One region of the Streptomyces sp. SYSU D01066-1 genome, then DNA from elsewhere that is predicted to be linked to it. Evidence: riboswitches for the same ligand, from Rfam matches in the RefSeq annotation. Region 1 holds a riboswitch; each other region holds the start of a gene.
The links. Region 1 has a riboswitch for cyclic di-AMP ahead of ACY1JF_RS28250 (M23 family metallopeptidase). Riboswitches for the same ligand answer to the same signal wherever they lie in the genome.
Positions count from the first base shown of each region.

Region 2: it holds a riboswitch for cyclic di-AMP, as region 1 does, so the genes downstream of both, ACY1JF_RS00650 (transglycosylase SLT domain-containing protein) here and ACY1JF_RS28250 (M23 family metallopeptidase) in region 1, are expected to answer to the same signal.
Region 3: it holds a riboswitch for cyclic di-AMP, as region 1 does, so the genes downstream of both, ACY1JF_RS16630 (M23 family metallopeptidase) here and ACY1JF_RS28250 (M23 family metallopeptidase) in region 1, are expected to answer to the same signal.
Region 4: it holds a riboswitch for cyclic di-AMP, as region 1 does, so the genes downstream of both, ACY1JF_RS21755 (C40 family peptidase) here and ACY1JF_RS28250 (M23 family metallopeptidase) in region 1, are expected to answer to the same signal.

Region 1 covers NZ_JBUDHV010000043.1:44,178-48,710, forward strand. Annotated here, with positions in the region: gene ACY1JF_RS28235 (alginate lyase family protein) at 1-342, shown strand, start outside; tRNA gene ACY1JF_RS28240 (tRNA-Met) at 394-467, shown strand; gene ACY1JF_RS28245 (PP2C family protein-serine/threonine phosphatase) at 645-1,937, shown strand; cyclic di-AMP (ydaO/yuaA leader) riboswitch at 2,173-2,330, shown strand; gene ACY1JF_RS28250 (M23 family metallopeptidase) at 2,343-3,389, shown strand; gene ACY1JF_RS28255 (PrsW family intramembrane metalloprotease) at 3,462-4,533, opposite strand, start outside.
Region 2 covers NZ_JBUDHV010000001.1:136,228-140,760, forward strand. Annotated here, with positions in the region: gene ACY1JF_RS00640 (GNAT family N-acetyltransferase) at 1-929, opposite strand, end outside; gene ACY1JF_RS00645 (HAD family hydrolase) at 1,160-1,963, shown strand; gene ACY1JF_RS00650 (transglycosylase SLT domain-containing protein) at 1,989-2,510, opposite strand; cyclic di-AMP (ydaO/yuaA leader) riboswitch at 2,515-2,703, opposite strand; gene ACY1JF_RS00655 (polyprenyl synthetase family protein) at 3,647-4,533, shown strand, end outside.
Region 3 covers NZ_JBUDHV010000015.1:30,616-35,148, reverse strand. Annotated here, with positions in the region: gene ACY1JF_RS16640 (HPr family phosphocarrier protein) at 1-112, shown strand, start outside; gene ACY1JF_RS16635 (GntR family transcriptional regulator) at 302-997, opposite strand; gene ACY1JF_RS16630 (M23 family metallopeptidase) at 1,191-1,955, opposite strand; cyclic di-AMP (ydaO/yuaA leader) riboswitch at 1,968-2,128, opposite strand; gene ACY1JF_RS16625 (M16 family metallopeptidase) at 2,331-3,719, opposite strand; gene ACY1JF_RS16620 (M16 family metallopeptidase) at 3,716-4,533, opposite strand, start outside.
Region 4 covers NZ_JBUDHV010000025.1:44,089-48,621, forward strand. Annotated here, with positions in the region: gene ACY1JF_RS21740 (DUF397 domain-containing protein) at 1-175, opposite strand, end outside; gene ACY1JF_RS21745 (helix-turn-helix domain-containing protein) at 185-1,045, opposite strand; gene ACY1JF_RS21750 (ATP-binding protein) at 1,259-1,723, shown strand; gene ACY1JF_RS21755 (C40 family peptidase) at 2,100-2,573, opposite strand; cyclic di-AMP (ydaO/yuaA leader) riboswitch at 2,577-2,709, opposite strand; gene ACY1JF_RS21760 (alpha/beta hydrolase) at 3,639-4,533, shown strand, end outside.

The DNA of each region.
Region 1 (4,533 bases):
GCCCACGTCGGCCGCTCCATCGCCGCCACCGCCCACATCGCCGAGACCGCCTGGCACCAGGGCGTCGACCTCTACGGCGAGGTGAAGGACCGGCTGACGGCCGCCCTCGCGCTGCACGCCCGCCAGCAGCGGGCGGCCACCGCGCCGGCCTGGCTGTGCGGCGGCGAGGTCGAGCGGAACCTGGGGCCCGGCCTGGAGGTCGCCCTCAACCACCTGGAGAACCGGCTCGACGTCCCCGTCCCCGCCGCGCACCGGCTCGCCGCCGCCACCCGCCCGGCCGGCACCGACGACCTCTCCGTCTCCTGGGAGACCCTCACCCACGCCCGCAATCCCGGGCGCTAGATACGCGTGTGCTGACCACCCTGGACATGGTCTACACTGGTGACACACCGACGCGGGGTGGAGCAGCTCGGTAGCTCGCTGGGCTCATAACCCAGAGGTCGCAGGTTCAAATCCTGTCCCCGCTACTCAAGGCCGATGGCCGGGTCCCTTTCGAGGGGCCCGGCCATCGGTGCGTCCAGGACCCGGCCTCCCCTGTCATCCGAACGGTCCCCCACCGCTCGCCGCCCGCCCCCGCGCCGGGAACCCTGGACGGGCGGGACGGCAAGCGGCGGCTGCGTACATGGGTGGCGGGAGGCGGGCGGGTGCGGCCTGGTGACGTGGACGAGGGGCCGTACGCCGGGGCCGGCGACCGGCTGCCCGGCGACCCGGTGTCCGACCTGGGCCCCGGTGACGCCCCGGTGTCCGACCTGGGCCCCGGTGACGCCCCGGTGTCCGACCTGGGCCCCGGTGACGCCCCGGTGCCCGTACCGCCCGCCCGGGGCCGCCGGCACCGGCCGCGGCACGGCGCCCGGACGGCCCTCGTACGCCTCCTGCCCCTCCTGCTGATCGCCGTGGGCACCGCCTACGACCTGCTCACCCCCCGGTACTTCACCGCCGGTCCCCTCTACACCGCCGCGCCCCTGACCGCCGCCCCGCTCTACTCGCGGCGCGGCACCGTGCTCACCGGGGCGGTCACCGTCGCCGTCGTCATGGCGCTCCAGCTCGGCCTCGGCGTCGCCCACCAGGTCGACTCCGTCACCGAGCTGGTCACCATCGCGGTGGTCGCGGGCCTCGCCGTCTTCGTCAACGCCCAGGTCCGCCGCAACGACGAGCGGCTCGCCTCCGCCCGCGAGATCGCCGAGGCGGCCCAGCGCGCGGTGCTGCCCGAGCCCGCCGAACGGCTCGGCGGCTTCGAGATCGCCGCCTGCTACGAGGCGGCGCAGGCGGACGCCTTCATCGGCGGCGACCTGTACGCGGTGCAGGACAGCCCGCGCGGGGTGCGGATGATCGTCGGGGACGTGCGGGGCAAGGGGATGGGCGCGGTGGCCGTCGTCGCCGTCGTGATCGGGGCGTTCCGGGAGGCCGCCGAACAGGAGCCGACACTGGAGGCGGTGGCACAGCGGCTGGAGCGGGCGCTGGCCCGCGAGGGCGCCCGGCGCGAGGGCCTGGACGCCTTCGAGGGGTTCACCACCGCCGTCCTCGTCGAACTCCCGCACGGCGACGGGGTGGTCCGCGTCGTCAACCGGGGGCATCCGCCGCCCCTGCTGTGCCACGCCGACGGCAGCCTGCGCACCCTGAGCGCCCGGGACGCGGCGCTGCCGCTCGGCATGGGGGAGCTGGGCGTGTGGCCGGACCGCGCGGAGGAGGCCGCCTTCCCCGCCGGTGCCACGCTGCTGCTCTACACCGACGGGGTGACCGAGGCCCGGGACGCCCGGGGCGAGTTCTACGATCCGATGGCGCGGCTCAGCGGCCGGCGGTTCCGGCGTCCGGGGGACCTGCTGGACACGCTCGCCGAGGACGTGCGCCGGCACTCCGGGGGCGGCATGGCGGACGACATGGCGCTGCTCGCCGTACGGCGGCCCGATCCGAGCGACCCCCGTCATCACCGAAGGTGACGGCGCGAAAGCCCTCCGCATAACAATTGACGCACGGTCAGTTCCAAGGGGCGGTGCCGATCGTCGGCCTGGTGTACTGAAACGAGGTCAACTCGCCCCGTTTTGGCCGTTCACGCGGCCTTGATTCCGCCCGGAGAGTTTAATGATCAAGCGGAACGGCTTGGAAACAGCACCCCGCTTCTATTAACGTTCGATAACGCAGCGCGGTCGTCCCAGCCGTCACAGAAGGCGGCTCCGTGCGCACGCGCCGAATCCCGTAAGGGAACCGGGGAACCACCACCTTGGGGTGAATCGGGCGTATCCGGCCGTGGAGACACGGCCCGTATACGCGCGTAGGAGACCTTCCCGCTCCGAACCCGTCAGCTAACCCGGTAGGCGGAGACGGAAGGAAAGGAGCACGCCCACGTGGCGTCCAACCGGCCTGCCCCCGAGGCCCCGTTCGTGCCGAACCAGCACGACTCCGCAACCTTCGGATACGGCGCCTTCCGCCCCGACGAGGGCCCCTTCGAGGAGTGGAACCCCACCGCCGACACCGTCCGTCCCGTGCGCGGCAAGCACCGGGTCGCCAAGCAGCGCGGCGGACTGGCCCGCAGCTCCACCGTCCTCGGCGTCGGTGTCATAGCCGCCGTGGGCGCCGGCGGCATGGCCAGCGCGCAGACCGGCAAGCCGCCGGTGTCGATCTCCATGCCCGACCTGCCGTCCGTGGGCTCGATCATCTCGGACGACGACTCCGCCGGGGACGCGGCCGACGCGGGTTCGGCCACCCCGCTCAGCAGCATCGCCGCCGTCGCCTCCGACGGCACCGGGGAGACCACCGCCACCGCCGGCGAGTCGCTCCGGGCCCGGATCATGGCGCAGGCCGAGCAGCAGCAGGACCAGGTCGAGACCAAGGCCGCCGAAGAGGCCGCCGCCGCCGCCGAGAAGAAGGCCGCCGCGGCCGCCGCCGAGGCCGAGAAGAAGGCCGAGGCCAAGGCCGCCGCCGCCAAGAAGAAGGCGGCGGCGGAGGCCGCGAAGAAGGCCGAGGCCGCACGGCTCGCCAAGCTGGCGAAGCAGTACGCGCTGCCGACCTCCTCGTACACCATCACCTCCACCTTCGGGCAGGCCGGCGCCTACTGGTCCTCCGGTTACCACACCGGCCTCGACTTCGCCGCCCCCACCGGCACGCTCATCAAGGCCGTGCACTCCGGGACGATCACCGAGGCGGGCTGGGCCGGCTCCTACGGCTACCGCACGATCCTCACCCTCGACGACGGCACCGAGGTGTGGTTCTGCCACCAGTCCTCGATCAGCGTCAGCGTCGGCCAGAAGGTCAGCACCGGTGACGTCATCGGCCGCGTCGGCGCCACCGGCAACGTCACCGGCGCCCACCTCCACCTGGAGGTTCACCCGGGCGGCTCCACCTCCGGCGTCGACCCGATGGCCTGGCTGCAGAGCAAGGGCCTCAACCCCTGAGCCGTCCCCCTGCCCGGGGCACCTGATCCCCGGCGGTCCTGACGGCGACCCCCCGACGTCAGGGCTGCCGGTTCACGGGCGGTGCGGCGGGTGCGGGTGGTGCAGGTACGGCGGGTGCGGGTGCGGGTGCGGCGGGTGCGGGTGCGGGTGCGGTGCCGGCGCCGGGTGGCCGTACGTGCCGTACGCGCCATGAGTGCCGTACATGTGGTGCGTGCGATACACGCCGTACGTGCCATACGCGCTGTATGTGCTGTGCACCGGCCACGGTGGGGTGGTCACCGGGACCGGCGGGGCCGTGGCCCGCGCCGCGTGGTCCAGTGCCGGGCGTGCCGTCTCCCGGCGGCGCCACAGCTCGCGCAGCAACGCCCGCTCCCGTACGGCGAAGTCGGCGCCCGCCCGGCCGAGCCGGCCCCGGTGCCGCAGGAACGCCAGTTCGCTCGCGTACGCCCCGTACTCCGCCACCGTCCGCGCCGCCTGCCTCCCGGCGTGGCGGCGGGCGTGGGAACGGGCGACGCGCCGGGCCCGCATCGAGCCGAGCGCGTACGGCTCCGCGGGGGCCAGCCAGCCGGCCGCCGCGTAGGCGGGCAGTTCGGCGCGTACGGCGACCAGCGCGTGCTGCCGGGACCAGACCGCCAGCCAGGTCAGCAGCCCGAACACCGGGACCATGAACGTCCCGTACACGACGAAGAAGCCGTACTCGCCGAGGGCCGAGGAGCCGTTCCACAGCGCGTGCACGCCCATCGCGAGCAGCAGGCCGGCCAGGGGGAGCAGGACCTGCCGGGCCCGGCGGCGGTCGCCGCGCAGGGCGGCGAGACCGAAGCCGAGGCCGGTGAGCACCGTGAACAGCGGGTGCGCGAACGGCGACATGACGACGCGGACGAAGAACGTCGCCGCGGTGACGGAGGCGATGCCGCTGCCGCCGGTGAGCTGGTCGGTGCCGAACGCGTTGCCCAGGTAGAGGATGTTCTCGGTGAACGCGAAGCCGGTGGCGGTGAAACCGGCCAGGACGACGCCGTCGAGGAGCCCGGTGAAGTCGCGCCGGCGGAAGAGGAAGACCAGCAGGAGGGCGGCGGCCTTCGCGGACTCCTCCACGACCGGGGCTATCACGGTGACGCCCCAGGTGTCCGCGCCGGCCGGATCGGCG
Region 2 (4,533 bases), on a different contig from region 1:
CAGCGCGTCACCGCGCCCTCGTAGAGGGACAGTTCACCCGTCTTCAGCGACTCCTTGTACTCGGCCGCGCCCCGTCCCATGTCCAGCAGGCCGATGCCCTCGGCGGCGGCTGCCTCGGCCATCCGCAGATGCAGTACCAGCCCCGGCGAGTACTTCGCGGCGGCCATGTCGTACGCCGGGAACCAGCAGGCCAGGACGGTCGAGGAGCGCAGCCCGAAGTGGGCGGCGACCGGCCGGCCGCCGGCGTAGAGGACGGAGAGCGTGCCGGTGCACTCCGGGGCGCGGGTGGCGGCGAGCCGGCCGACGAGTCCGGTGATCCACCGCCGCGCGAACCGGTCGCGGCGCCCGGTCCTGCGGTACTGCGCCGACTTCCACGCCATGAGCGCGCGCAGCGCGGCCGGTTCCCGCTCGTCGAACACGAACCGCACGTCCCCGACCTGGCGGCCGAGCCTGCGCTCCTTGGCCAGGGTGGTCTTGAGGAACTTCGGCGACCGGGAGCGCAGCGCGGTCTCGTACGCCTCGTAGCCGTTCGCGACGTCGATGACGTGCGAGGCGTACCGCGCGGCGGCGTACGGCGTGAACAGCCCCTGGCCCGCCTCCAGGTTGTCGAAGGCGAAGCTCGACAGCGCGCAGGCGCGCAGCAGCCGCCGGGTGTCGGGGAGCGGCCCCTGGCGCCATACCGCCCCTTGACAGTCCGACACCCCCAGACCGATGGCGCGTCCCTGCCCCAGCGGTCCGCGCTCGTACGGCAGGAAACCGGCGCTCTCGCCGCCCTCGTACACCACCGCCACCCGCGCCGTCGGGCGGACTTGGCCCACGGCCTGGGTGAACTCCGGTTCCATGAAGGGGTTGCGGGGGGCGTGCGACTTGGCGCGCAGCTCCCGCCAGTGCTCCCGTTCCCCCTCGCCCAGTTCCTCCGGCCTCAGCACACGAATGCGTCCGCTGCTCAACCCGACCCCCCGATCAAGTCCCCCTGGACAGAAGGAAAGTACCCCTGGGGTCCCTCGGAGCGGTAGAGAGCGGAGCATGTTGCTGCCAACCGGTGCACAGCGCTTCAACCGCCTTTAGCCGGTGATGCGTCAGGTTCCGGACATCGGCGTCGAGTGCGCGCGCCCGACGACGGTGAGTCGAGGGCGCGCGGTGTCCGTATTCTCTGATCATGGACCCCACCGCATACGCCCTCGTCGCCACCGATCTGGACGGAACGCTGCTGCGCGGCGACGACACCGTCTCCGAGCGGTCGCTCGCCGCGCTCGCACGGGTGACCGGGGCCGGCGCGCACCACCTGGTGGTGACGGGGCGTCCGGCGCCGAGAGTGCGCGCGCTCCTCGGCGGCCTCGGCTGCGGGGGGCTCGCGGTGTGCGGCCAGGGCGCGCAGGTGTACGACGCCGCCGCGGACCGGCTGCTGTGGTCGGTCACCCTGGACCGGGAGCTGGCCGAGACCGCGCTCGGCAAGATCGAGGCCGAGGTGGGGGAGGTGTACGCCGCCGTCGACCAGGACGGGGTGGAGGGGCTCACGCTGATCGAGCCCGGGTACCTGATGCCGCACCCCACGCTGCCCGCGGTGCGGGTCGGCCGGCGCGACGACCTGTGGGCGGAGCCCATCAGCAAGGTGCTGCTGCGCCACCCCCGCCTGTCCGACGACGAGCTGGCGGCGACGGCCCGCGCGGTGGTCGGGTCGCTGGCGACGGTCACGATGTCGGGGCCGGGGACGGTCGAGCTCCAGCCGTACGGCGTGACCAAGGCGACCGGTCTGGAGCTGGCGGCGGAGCAGCTGGGGCTGAGCCCGCGGCGGACGGTCGCCTTCGGGGACATGCCCAACGACATCCCGATGTTCCGGTGGGCGGCCCACGGCGTCGCCATGGCCGGCGCCCATCCGGAACTGCGGGCGGTGGCCGACGAGATCACCCTGTCGAACGAGGACGACGGCGTGGCCGTCGTCCTCGAACGGCTGTTCAGCTGAGGCGTGTTCCGGGCCCCGGCGGGGCTCAGTAGGCGCTGTAGACGTTGTCCATGGAGCCGTACCGGGCGGCCGCGTAGTTGCAGGCGGCGGTGATGTTGGCGACCGGGTCGTACATGTCCCAGGAGGTGCCTTCGACGTGGTAGGCGTCGAACGTCGGCTTGATCACCTGGAGCAGGCCCTTGGACGGGGTGCCGTTGATGGCGTTGATGTCCCAGTTGTTGATGGCGAACTGGTTGCCGGACGACTCCCGCATGATGTTGCGGTAGATGCCGTCGTACGTGCCCGGGATGCCCTTCTCGGCCATGATGTCGAGCGACTGGCGGATCCAGCCGTCGAGGGTGTTGCTGTAGCCGCTGGCCGCGGTCAGGGCGGCCGTGGTGGTCGCCGTGGCCGAGTCGGCGACGGCGGGGGTGGCGGCCGGGGCGGCGGACGCGCCGGCGGCGCCGGCGATCGGCAGCGCCAGCACGGCGGCGCCGGCACCGGCGAGGGCGAGCTTGCGGACGAGGCGGCTGGCGCCGGCGGCGTGCCGGAGGGCCTTGGCGGGCATGGTGCGTTCCTCTCCATACGCCTGCGAGGTGAGCTGTCGGGTTCGGGCGGGGAGGTGCCCGGCCGTGCCCTGTCGGGCCCGGCTTCACCCCGAGCCGCTCCGGTCCTCCGGTGACGTCGGGTGACGTCCGGTGACCGGCGCGGCGACCTACCTGGGTCCCCCGCTCCTGCCGTGAATGAGTCGGATGGGTGTGCGTCGGGCGGTGGCAGGATTCGGCGTCCGCTCGACAGGCCGGGAACGTATGCGACAGCACATGTCCGGAACAAGTGCGGGAATCACCTGACGTGCATATTGATCTTGTTCTGGGGCATTTGGGGTACTTGATCCTTTGCGGGTGCCAAGGGTCAACTGGCTTGTGGCGCAAAGGGATGCGGGGCGTGCGGGCAGCCGCGCGCGGCCGGGCGGCGGCGTGAGTCAACTCACTGGCGCCGGCAAGTGGGGTAAATCAGGCAATAGCGCCAACTCGGTTTTTATTGACCGAGGGCGGCTGGGGTCGTCGGCGCGAGTGCCCCCGGGCCCGCCCCTGGCCCGCCCGGGGGCGGGGACGGGGGTCCGTGGATCGAATGGGTGACGTTCCCGGGGCGCGCGGTGTCGGGGGGAGTGGTGGGATCTTCGATGGGCTCCCGGCGGACCCTCGACGGGGTCTTGCGGATCGGCGCCGGGGCCCGGCGGGGTCCTCTGGGACCCCGGGGACTGTGACGGGGGCTGGGGCCGGCGGGATGTCGGGGTCTGGTGGGGTGCGGGGCTCCGGGGAGCCTGACGGGGCGCCGCTGGGGCCCGGGGAGCCTTTCGGGCGGCCTCTTGGGATCAGGGGTTCCCAAAGGTCTTCGGGGGCCCTCAAGGAGCTTCGGGGATCCTCAAGGAGCTTCGGGGGTTCCCAAAGGCTCGGTGGGTCCCCGAGGGGTGCGGGCGGAATCGCGGCACCGGCGCGTCCCGAACGCTCCATGAAGTCGATCTATGTCCACTCATATCACCTGATCAAGAACATGCAGTTCATGATCTGATACCGGCCGTCCTGCAACGGTGGGCGCTATCGGTGATCGAAACGTGACCGGATACGCTGACTTGAGTGATGGCAGCGACCTATCGACCAGCCGTGTAGCCGCGAGTAGACACCAGCAGACAGGAGACCCCTCGTGACCGTCGTCGGGCCGTTCGGGCTGAGCGTGCGGGACCAGGCTCTGGAAGCCGATGTCCAGGCCGGAATGGCGGCAGTCGAGGAAGGACTGCTGGAGGCAACCAAGAGCGAGGTGCCCTTCATCACGGAGGCCGCCCAGCATCTGGTGCGGGCGGGCGGCAAGCGGTTCCGGCCGCTGCTGGTGATGCTCGCGGCCCAGTTCGGTGACCCCTACGCCCCCGGGGTGGTGCCCTCGGCCGTGGTCGTGGAGCTGACCCACCTCGCCACGCTGTACCACGACGACGTGATGGACGAGGCCGCGGTACGGCGCGGGGTGCCCAGCGCCAACACCCGCTGGGACAACTCCGTCGCGGTGCTGACCGGCGACTTCCTCTTCGCCCGGGCCTCGCAGATCCTCGCCGACCTCGGTCCGGAGGCGGTCCGGGTACAGGCCCTGGCGTTCGAGCGGCTGGTCACCGGCCAGATCCTGGAGACCGCGGGCCCGCAGGACGGCCGGGACCCGGTCGACCACTACCTGGACGTGCTGGGCGGCAAGACCGGCTCGCTGGTGGCGGTCGCCTGCCGGTTCGGCGCGATGATGTCCGGCGCCGACGAGAGGGCCGTGGACGTCCTCACCCAGTACGGCGAGCGGCTCGGCGTCGCCTTCCAGCTCGCCGACGACGTGCTGGACATCGCCTCCGACTCCACCGAGTCCGGCAAGACGCCCGGCACCGACCTGCGCGAGGGCATCGCCACCCTCCCGGTCCTGAGGCTGCGCGAGCGCGCCGCCCGGCTGGGGCTCGCCGAGGACCTCGCCCTGTGCGAGCTGCTCGCCTCCGACCTGACCGACGACGCCCGGCACGCCGAGGCGCTGCGCCTGCTGCGCGCCCACCCGGCCCTGGAGCA
Region 3 (4,533 bases), on a different contig from region 1:
GGGCGGCGAAGAGGTCGTCCTCGCGTCGGACGCCGAGGGCGCGGACGCCGCGCTGGACCGCCTGGCCAAGCTGGTCGCCGAGGGGCTCGAGGAGCTTCCGGAGACCGTCTGAGCCGTCGCGCGCCCCGGGGCGAGCCGTGCCGGTCCTTCGGGGCCGGCACGGCTTCCGTGTTTTCCGCACCCGGTACCCGGGCACCGTGAACCAGCCGCGTTCCCCGGCGGAAAAGACACGGGGACGGTAATGAAACGGCAGCAGAAAAATACCCCGCTGAATAACTCCTCTTTGTATACGGCGTCCGTGTTAATACCGCAGGCTCGGCATGTTTACGGCACGTTGCGAGTTCCTCACACGCTCCGCGCGGTCGGCGCCCGGGGCGGGGCGCAGGCGGTGCGCGGCCGTCGACCGCTCGGTGTGCAGCGCGGTGAGCGACCGGGCGCGTTCGCCGTCGCCCCGGGCCACGGCGTCGACGATCGCGCCGTGCTCCGCCCAGGTGTCGACCGGGCTGGCGGGCGCCTCCACGGTGTACATCCAGGCGATCCGGTGCCGCAGCCGGGTCAGCGTCGAGGTCATCGCCGCGCTGCCGGCGGCCTGGGCGAGCGTCTCGTGGAACCAGCCGTCCAGCGAGCGCAGGTCGTCGCTGTTGCCCCGCCTGGCCCGCTCCTGGCCCAGCCGCACCAGGCCGCGCAGCACCTTCAAATGGGCCTCGGTGCGCCGCTGGGCGGCCCGGGCGGCGCCGAGCGGCTCCAGGAGCAGCCGCATCTCCAGCAGGTCGGCGGCCTCCTGTTCGGTGGGTTCGGCCACGCACGCGCCCGCGTGGCGCCGCGTCACCACGAATCCCTCGGCCTCCAGGGTCCGCAGGGCCTCGCGCACGGGGACGCGGGAGACGCCGTAGCGCCGGGCGAGGAGTTCCTCGGTGAGCCGGCTGCCGCGCTCGTAGACACCGGCGACGATGTCGTCCCGGATCGCCGTGCACACCGAATGCGCCGGAATACGCATGACCGACCTCCGCCTTAATCCCCGTGAAACGTCGACGATTGACGCGTGTTCAGTGACTCTATTGCAATGCGCCGCGCTTTCCGACGGGGGGGCGGTTTCCCTGGCTGTTTTTGGTCTGTTTTTGGTCACCTTTAACGTCCGAAAGCCCCGGCTCGGGGAGCCGGGGCTTTCGGGTGTGCCGTGCCGCGGGGCGTCAGACGGTGACGCCGTGGGAGCGGAGGTAGGCCACCGGGTCGATGTCCGAGCCGTACTCCGGCCCGGTGCGGGCCTCGAAGTGCAGGTGCGCCCCGGTGACGTTGCCGGTCGCCCCGGAGAGGGCGATCCGCCGGCCGGGGGTGACCGTCTCGCCGACGGAGACGCCGATGGACGACAGGTGGCCGTACTGGGTGTACGTCCCGTCGTGCATCTTGATCACGACCTGGTAGCCGTACGCGCCGCCCCAGCCGGCCTCGACGACCGTGCCGGCGCCGACCGCGCGGACGGCGGTGCCGGACGCGGCGTGGAAGTCGATGCCGGTGTGCGTGCCGGAGGACCACAGACCGCTGCTGGCCCGGTACGCGGTGGACACGTAGGAGCCGCTGATGGGGGCCACGTAGGTGTTCAGGCGCTTGCGCTCGGCCTCGCGGGCGGCGCGCTCCTGGTCCTCGCGGGCCTGCTCGGCGGCCTCGGCGGCCCGCTCGCGGGCGGCCCGCTCGGCCTGCTCCCGGGCGGCGGCGTCCTCGGCGGCCTGCCGCTGGGCGGCGGCCTGGGCGCTGACCTCCTCGGCCACCGAGTCGCCGAGGGTGATGACCGGGGTGAGGCCGGTGTCCTGGGGGGACGGCTCGGCGGCGAACGCGGGGGCCGTGAGGGTGCCGATGACGCCGGTGGTGGTGAGGGTCGCGACCCCGGCCGCGCGGACGGTGGTGCGGTGTACCCGGCCGGGACGGCGGTGCTTGCCGGTGGCGCGCGTGAACGCCATGTAGAGGCTGGTCCTTTCCTTCCCTCTCGCCTACCGGGTTAGCTGACGGGTTCGGAGCAGGAAGGTCTCCTACGGGCCCCCTCGCTGCGCGCGGGCGTCCGATTCACCCCAGGGACTGGTGGGTCCCCGGCTCCCCTGGCTCGCGCCGTACGGGGACTCGGCGATGACTGTCCGGTGCCGCGGGTGCGGCGCACTGCCTGACGGACAGCCGGGGAGACGCTAAGCGGGCGTCGGTTCAAGACTCAAACGCATCACGGTTTTTGTTGTCCATCCCACAGGGCAGACGGGCAACCTCTGCACCAATCCACCCCATTCGGACACAGGGCGGTTCCGGCGGCACGAAGGTCGCCGGAACCGCCCCACGCGCGCGTGCCGCTACTCGGCGCTCACCACGGTGACTTCGCCGATGCCGAGGGCCTCGACGGGCTCCTTGATCCGCGCCGCGTCACCCACCAGGACGGTCACCAGACGGTCCACCGGGAAGGCGTTGACGACCGCCGCGGTGGCCTCGACCGTGCCGGTCTCGGCGAGCCGCTGGTACAGCGTCGCCTGGTAGTCGTCGGGCAGGTACTGCTCGACCTGGTCGGCCAGCGTGCTCGCGACGGCCGCCGCGGTCTCGTACTTCAGCGGCGCCACGCCCACCAGGTTCTGCACGGCGACGTCCCGTTCGGCGTCGGTGAGCCCGCCCTCGGCGAGCGTGCGCAGCACCTTCCACAGGTCGTCGAGGGCCGGGCCGGTGTTGGGGGTGTCGACGGAGCCGCTGATGGCGAGCATCGCGGCGCCCGTGCCGTCGGGCGCGGACCGCAGGACCTGGCCGAAGGCGCGGACGCCGTAGGTGTAGCCCTTCTCCTCGCGCAGGACGCGGTCCAGGCGGGAGGTGAGGGTGCCGCCCAGGCAGTACGTGCCGAGCACCTGGGCGGGCCAGACGCTGTCGTGCCGGTCGGGACCGGTACGGCCGATCAGCAGCTGCGTCTGGACGGAGCCGGGGCGGTCCACGATGACGACGCGGCCGGTGTCGTCGGCGGTCACCGGGGGCACGGGCCGCGGTTCGGCCGCCGAGCCCGTCCACGAGCCGAGGGTGTCGTCGAGCAGCGCGCCGAGGTCGACGCCGGTGAAGTCACCGACGACCACGGCGGTGGCGGTGGCGGGGCGGACGTGCTTCTCGTAGAAGGCGCGGACGGCCGCGGAGTCGATGCCGGCGACCGTCTCCTCGGTGCCCTGGCGCGGACGGGACATCCGGGAGTCCGCCGGGAACAGCTCCCTGGAGAGCTCCTTGGCGGCCCGGCGCGAGGGGTTGGCCAGTTCGTGCGGGATCTCGTCGAGCCGGTTGCGCACCAGGCGTTCGATCTCGCTGTCGGCGAACGCGGGGGCCCGCAGGGCGTCGGCGACCAGGCCGAGCGCCTTGGCGAGGCGGGAAGCGGGCACTTCGAGGGTGAGCCGGACGCCGGGGTGGTCGGCGTGCGCGTCCAGGGTGGCCCCGCAGCGCTCCAGTTCGGCGGCGAACTCCTCGGCGGAGTGCTTGTCGGTGCCCTCGGAGAAGGCGCGGGCCATGATGGTGGCGACGCCGTCGAGACCGGCCGGCTCGGCGTCCAGGGGGGCGCGCAGGAACAGCTCGACGGCGACGACCTGCTGGCCGGGGCGGTCGCACCGCAGGACGGTGAGGCCGTTGCCGAGCGTGCCGCGCTCGGGGGCGGGGAAGGCCCAGGGCTTGGGCTCGCCCGCCTGCGGCCGGGGGTGGAAGTCCATGGTGGCGAGCTCGGTCACTTGGCCGCCTCCTCGTTCTCGTCGGTGGCGTCGTCGGCGTCGGCGTCGGCTGCGGGGGCGGTGGGCTCGTAGACGAGCACCGCGCGGTTGTCGGGGCGCAGGCGGGCCTTGGCGACCTCCTGTACCTCCTCCGCCGTCACCTCCAGGACGCGCTGTACGGCGGTCAGGGCGAGCTGCGGGTCGCCGAACAGGACGGCGTAGCGGCACAGCTCGTCGGCGCGGCCGGCGACCGTGCCGAGCCGGTCCAGCCACTCGCGCTCCAGCTGGGCCTGGGCCCGCTCCATCTCCTCGGCGGTGGGCCCCTCCTCGGCGAACCGGGCCAGCTCCTCGTCGATGGCGGCTTCGACGACCGGCACCTCGACGTCACCGGAGGTCTTCACGTCCAGCCAGCCCAGGGAGGGCGCTCCGGCCAGGCGCAGCAGACCGAAGCCGGCCGCGACGGCCGTACGGTCGCGCCGTACGAGGCGGTTGTAGAGGCGGGAGGACTCGCCGCCGCCGAGGACGGTGAGGGCCAGGTCGGCGGCGTCGCACGCGCGCGTGCCGTCGTGCGGCAGGCGGTAGGCGGCCATCAGGGCGCGGGCCGGGACCTCCTCCTCGACGACCTCGCGCAGCTGCCCGCCCATGACCTCGGGCAGCGAGCCGTCCCGGGGGGCGGGCTTGCCGTCGTGGGAGGCGATGGAGCCGAAGTACTTCTCGATCCAGGCGAGCGTCTGCTCGGGGTCGATGTCGCCGACCACGGACAGCACCGCGTTGTTCGGCGCGTAGTAGGTGCGGAAGAACGCGCGGGCGTCCTCCAGGGTGGCCGCGTCCAGGT
Region 4 (4,533 bases), on a different contig from region 1:
GTGCCGGTCCGGCGGGATCCTTGGAGTCGCGCACGGCGAGGAGTCCGGCCCAGGGGCCGGCCGACGGACGGGCCGTCTCCACGCAGTTGTTGGCTCCGGTGCTGTAGCTGCTGCGCAGCCACCGCACCCCGTGCAGTCGGGTGCTGGAAGGGACGTGCCGCGGAGGTGCTGACATGGTGCCTCCTTACGCGCCGGCCGCGGTCGCGGCGATGAGATCCAATGAGTCGTCGGGCGAAAGGGCGTGAACCTGAAGGGCGTTGAAGGCCTCGGTGTAGGCCTCCAGGTCTTCTTTCCGTTCCAGATAGAGGCTACTCGTCAAGTGGTCGAGAACCACCACGTCTAGATCAGAAGTGCTCGAAAAAGAGAAGATAACGAAAGGCCCGGTGACGCCGATATGGGCTCCGGCGGCGAACGGCAGCACCTGGAGCCGGACATGGGGCAGCCGCGCCGCGTCGACCAGCCGCTCCAGCTGGCGGGCCATGACTCCCGGCTCGCCGACCGTCCGGCGCAGCACCGCCTCGTCCAGTACGGCACTGAGGCGCAGGGGCGTGGGGGAGCGCAGCACGTCCTGCCGGGTCAGCCGCACCTCGACCAGCGCGTCGATGCGCTCCTCCGGCAGTTTGTCCATCGCGGCGCGGGTCACCGCACGGGCGTACTCCGGTGTCTGGAGCAGGCCGGGGACCACGGTGGTCTCCAGGGTGCGCATCGTGCTCGCCTGGGACTCCAGGCTGATGAAGTCCCGGTAGGCCGGCGGCAGCACGCCGCGGTAGGGGTGCCACCAGTGCTGCCTGCCGCCGTTGTCCTCGGATCCCGCCAGGGCGAGGATGACCTCGCGCAACTGGGCGTCGGCCACGCCGTAGACGTCCAGGAGTAACCGCACGTCGTCCGGTTTCGCCCCGCTGGTCCCGGTCTCGATCCGGCTCACCTTCGACTGGTGCCATCCCGCCAGCCGGGCCGCCTCGCCGCTGGTGATCCCGGCGTCCGTGCGCAGCGCGCGCAGTTCGGCACCCAGTTTCCGGCGGCGCACCACGGGACCGTGCCGCATGGGCCAACTCCTTCACTCCTTGTGAGTCGCGCGAAAAGGGTCCGCGGTCGCGGAGTTCACCGCTTCGAGCGACAGATATATGCACGTCTTGGTGGATCGCCCCCCGTCACCGGCGCGGTGATGGCACTCTGGCGACCAAGCACAGTCCGGGACCGTACTCGAACCATCCGCTCCGTGTGGGCTGCGGTCCCGTCGGAAAGGGACGACGTCGCCATGGCAGACCACCTGGAAGCATCCGTCACTCTGCCGAGCGATCCCGCCTCGGTGTCCGCCGCCCGGACCTACGTCGTCGGCACGCTCGCGGAGTGGGGGCTGTCCGCGGACACGGAAGTGTCCGACACCATCCGGCTCATCGTGTCGGAACTGGCCACCAACGTCGTGCAGCACACCCGGGGACTGTCACCCACCTTCACGGTGGACCTGACGCTCGACCGCGACGAGTACCTGCGCATCGGGGTCACCGACAGCCACCCGCGCTTCCCCAAGCGTCTGCCCGCGGCCGTCCAGCAGGACAACGGCCGCGGCATGGTCATCATCCGCTGCCTCGCCGCCGAATGCGGCGGGCGCCTGAGGGTCCGCCCCACCCGGGAGGGCGGCAAGACCGTCTCCGTGGAGTTCCCCTGGACGCCCCCGGCCGAGCCGCTCCCGGCGACGGTCCGGCGGAACCGGCGACGGTGACGGAGCGGACGGGGCGGACGCCCGCCGGGGACCACGGGCCCGCCCGGCGGGCGGCCCCGTGGTCCCCGTGTCCGCGCGGGACCGGCGTCGAGGCCGCCTCGCGCACGGGGCGGGAGCGGCGGCCGGTCACGCCGAACGGACAGCCGGCCGGGCCCGCGCCACGGCCTGTGGGCGTCTGCGCGCCCCTGCGTGCCCCCGTACGCCCTGCGTTGCCCCCGCGCCCCCGTGGCACCCCCGTGGGGACGCCTGCCGGTCCGTACGGGGCCGTACGCGTCCGGGGAGACGCCCTGTGCGGGTGCGTACCGACCCGTACGGGCCCGTACGCACCCGAGGGGGTGTTCCGCCCGGCGGGGTGGGCGGAACACCCCCCGGGGGATCACTTCACCCGGCCGTACCAGACGTTCTTCGTCCAGATCTTCTGCAGCCGCACCACGTCACCGGTCTTCGGGGCGTGCCAGATCTTGCCCTTCCCGGCATAGATGCCCACGTGGTAGACGCTGCGGCCCGAGTGGAAGAACACCAGGTCGCCGGCCTTGCGGCTGGAGGCGGAGACATGGCGGGTCCGGTTGTACTGCTGGGCCGCCGTGCGGGGCAGTTTCTTGCCGGCCTTCTTGAACGAGTACAGCGTCAGCCCGGAGCAGTCGAAGCGGGACGGCCCGGTGGCCCCGTACCGGTACGGGGCGCCCTTCTTGGAGGCCGCGATCTTCAGCGCCTTGGTCGCATGGGTGGCCGCGGCGGCCTCGGAGGCGACGCCGGGGACCACGATCGAACCGCCCACGGCGGCGATGGTGAGGGCCGAGGCCGCGGAGGCCCGGACCATGAGCGACGGGACACGATTGAGCGCAGTCATGCGCAACCCTTCGTCAGCCGCCTGTGAAGGATGACCTGTCGGATTCGGGCTGGCGAAGTTGCCCGGCCGCACGAGTGCGGCTTCACCCCAAGGGCTGCTCGGCTCCGGTCATGGCGTGACCGGGCCGGCGACCCGTCTTGCTCGGGTCCTCCACTCCTGCCGATCCACTCCTGTCGACCGGTCATCCGGGCGGCGGCAGGACTCGGCGTCCGCCCGGATCGCCCCGCCGCTGCGGCGGGGTCTTGTCGTCAGTCAGGGATCTTGGCGCACCGAAGGGGAAAAATCCCAACGGAACGTGGACTTTGTGTTGTTACTCACCACTCATCCGTTCGGGTGGACGGTCCGCTGTCCAGACCAGCGCCGCCGTGACCGACGACCTCCCCACCTGCGGCGCAGTGGTCACTTCACCGACGGAACAGGCGCGTTGCGCAAGCCGGACGGTCCCGGAGCAGGAGGTGAATCTACGCCGATAGGCGGTACGCCGTTCGGCCCGCTCAGGCTTCGGCCGGCCCCCGCGATACGGAACCCGGAGCGCCCGCCGCAACCGGCACCGGCGTCAGCGCACGCCCGCGCGGGCCGGGTCGGCGTCCGTGCCCGCGCGGGTGGAGGTATGTCCGGGAAGCGGCTCCGGACGACGGGAAGCGGTCCCGGGCGGCCTGACGTGAACGGAAGCCGGTGCGACCAGCCTGCGGCTCCGGCCGACCGGAACGGCCCCGCGGTGCCGACGGGAGAGCACGCCGTCGGCCAAGTCGCCGCTGTACGGCCGGAGTCCGCCGAGCGGCCGCCGTCGGCCCGGACGGCCGGGGAGGGCGCGGCGGTGCTGCCGCTCACCGGACCGGCCGCCCTGGTCACCGCCCTGGCCCCCGGCACGCCGCGCCCGCGCCGACTGCCGGACGAGGCGCCGGCCGGCCACGACCGGGGCGGAGGACCGTACTCCGCCGATCGAACGAGTGGTGCCGTTTATCGGATTGGCAAAGAAGTCGGGGCGCCCCTGTCCTCAGCGAACCCACAGCCGGGAGGATCCCCGTATCCATCGCAAGGATGTACGGGGAGGTCCACTTGAGGATGAGACGACTGAAGCGGAGCACGGCCGCGCTCGGCACCGCCGGGGTACTGGTCTCCGGGCTGCTGACGGCCGGTGCCGTCACCGCGCCCGCGGCCGTCGCCGGCCCGGCCGCCCGGCACGGGAGCAGCACCGCGGACCGGCAGGCGTACGGCGCCGCCGTCGCCGCGGCCCGCGCCGCCGAGGCCGGGATCGACTGGCAGGACTGCCCCGCCGACTGGAGTCTGCCCGCGCCCATCCAGTGCGGCTACGTCAGCGTCCCGCTCGACTACGCCAAGCCGTACGGCAAGCAGATCAAGCTCGCCGTCGACCGCATCGGCAACACCGGCACGAAGGCCCAGCGCCAGGGCGCCCTCATCTACAACCCCGGCGGCCCGGGCGGCTCGGGCCTGCGCTTCCCGGCCCGCGTGACCGCCAAGAACCCCATCTGGGCCAAGACCGCCGAGGCCTACGACTTCGTCGGCTTCGACCCGCGCGGCGTCGGCAAGTCGGCGCCGATCTCCTGCGTCGACCCGCAGGAGTTCGTCAAGGCGCCCAAGGCGGACCCGGTCCCCGACTCCGAGGCCGACAAGCGCGCCCAGCGCAAGCTGGCCCGCGAGTACGCCGAGGGCTGCGCCGAGCGCAGCGGCGAGATGCTGCCGCACATGACCACCCCGAACACCGCGCGCGACCTCGACGTCATCCGCGCGGCCCTCGGCGAGAAGAAGCTCAACTACCTCGGCGTCTCCTACGGCACCTACCTCGGCGCCGTCTACGGCACCCTCTTCCCGGACCACGTCCGCCGCATGGTCGTCGACAGCGTCGTGAACCCCTCCCGGGAGAAGATCTGGTACCAGGCCAACCTGGACCAGGACGTGGCCTTCGAGACCCGCTGGAAGGACTGGCAGGACTGGGTCG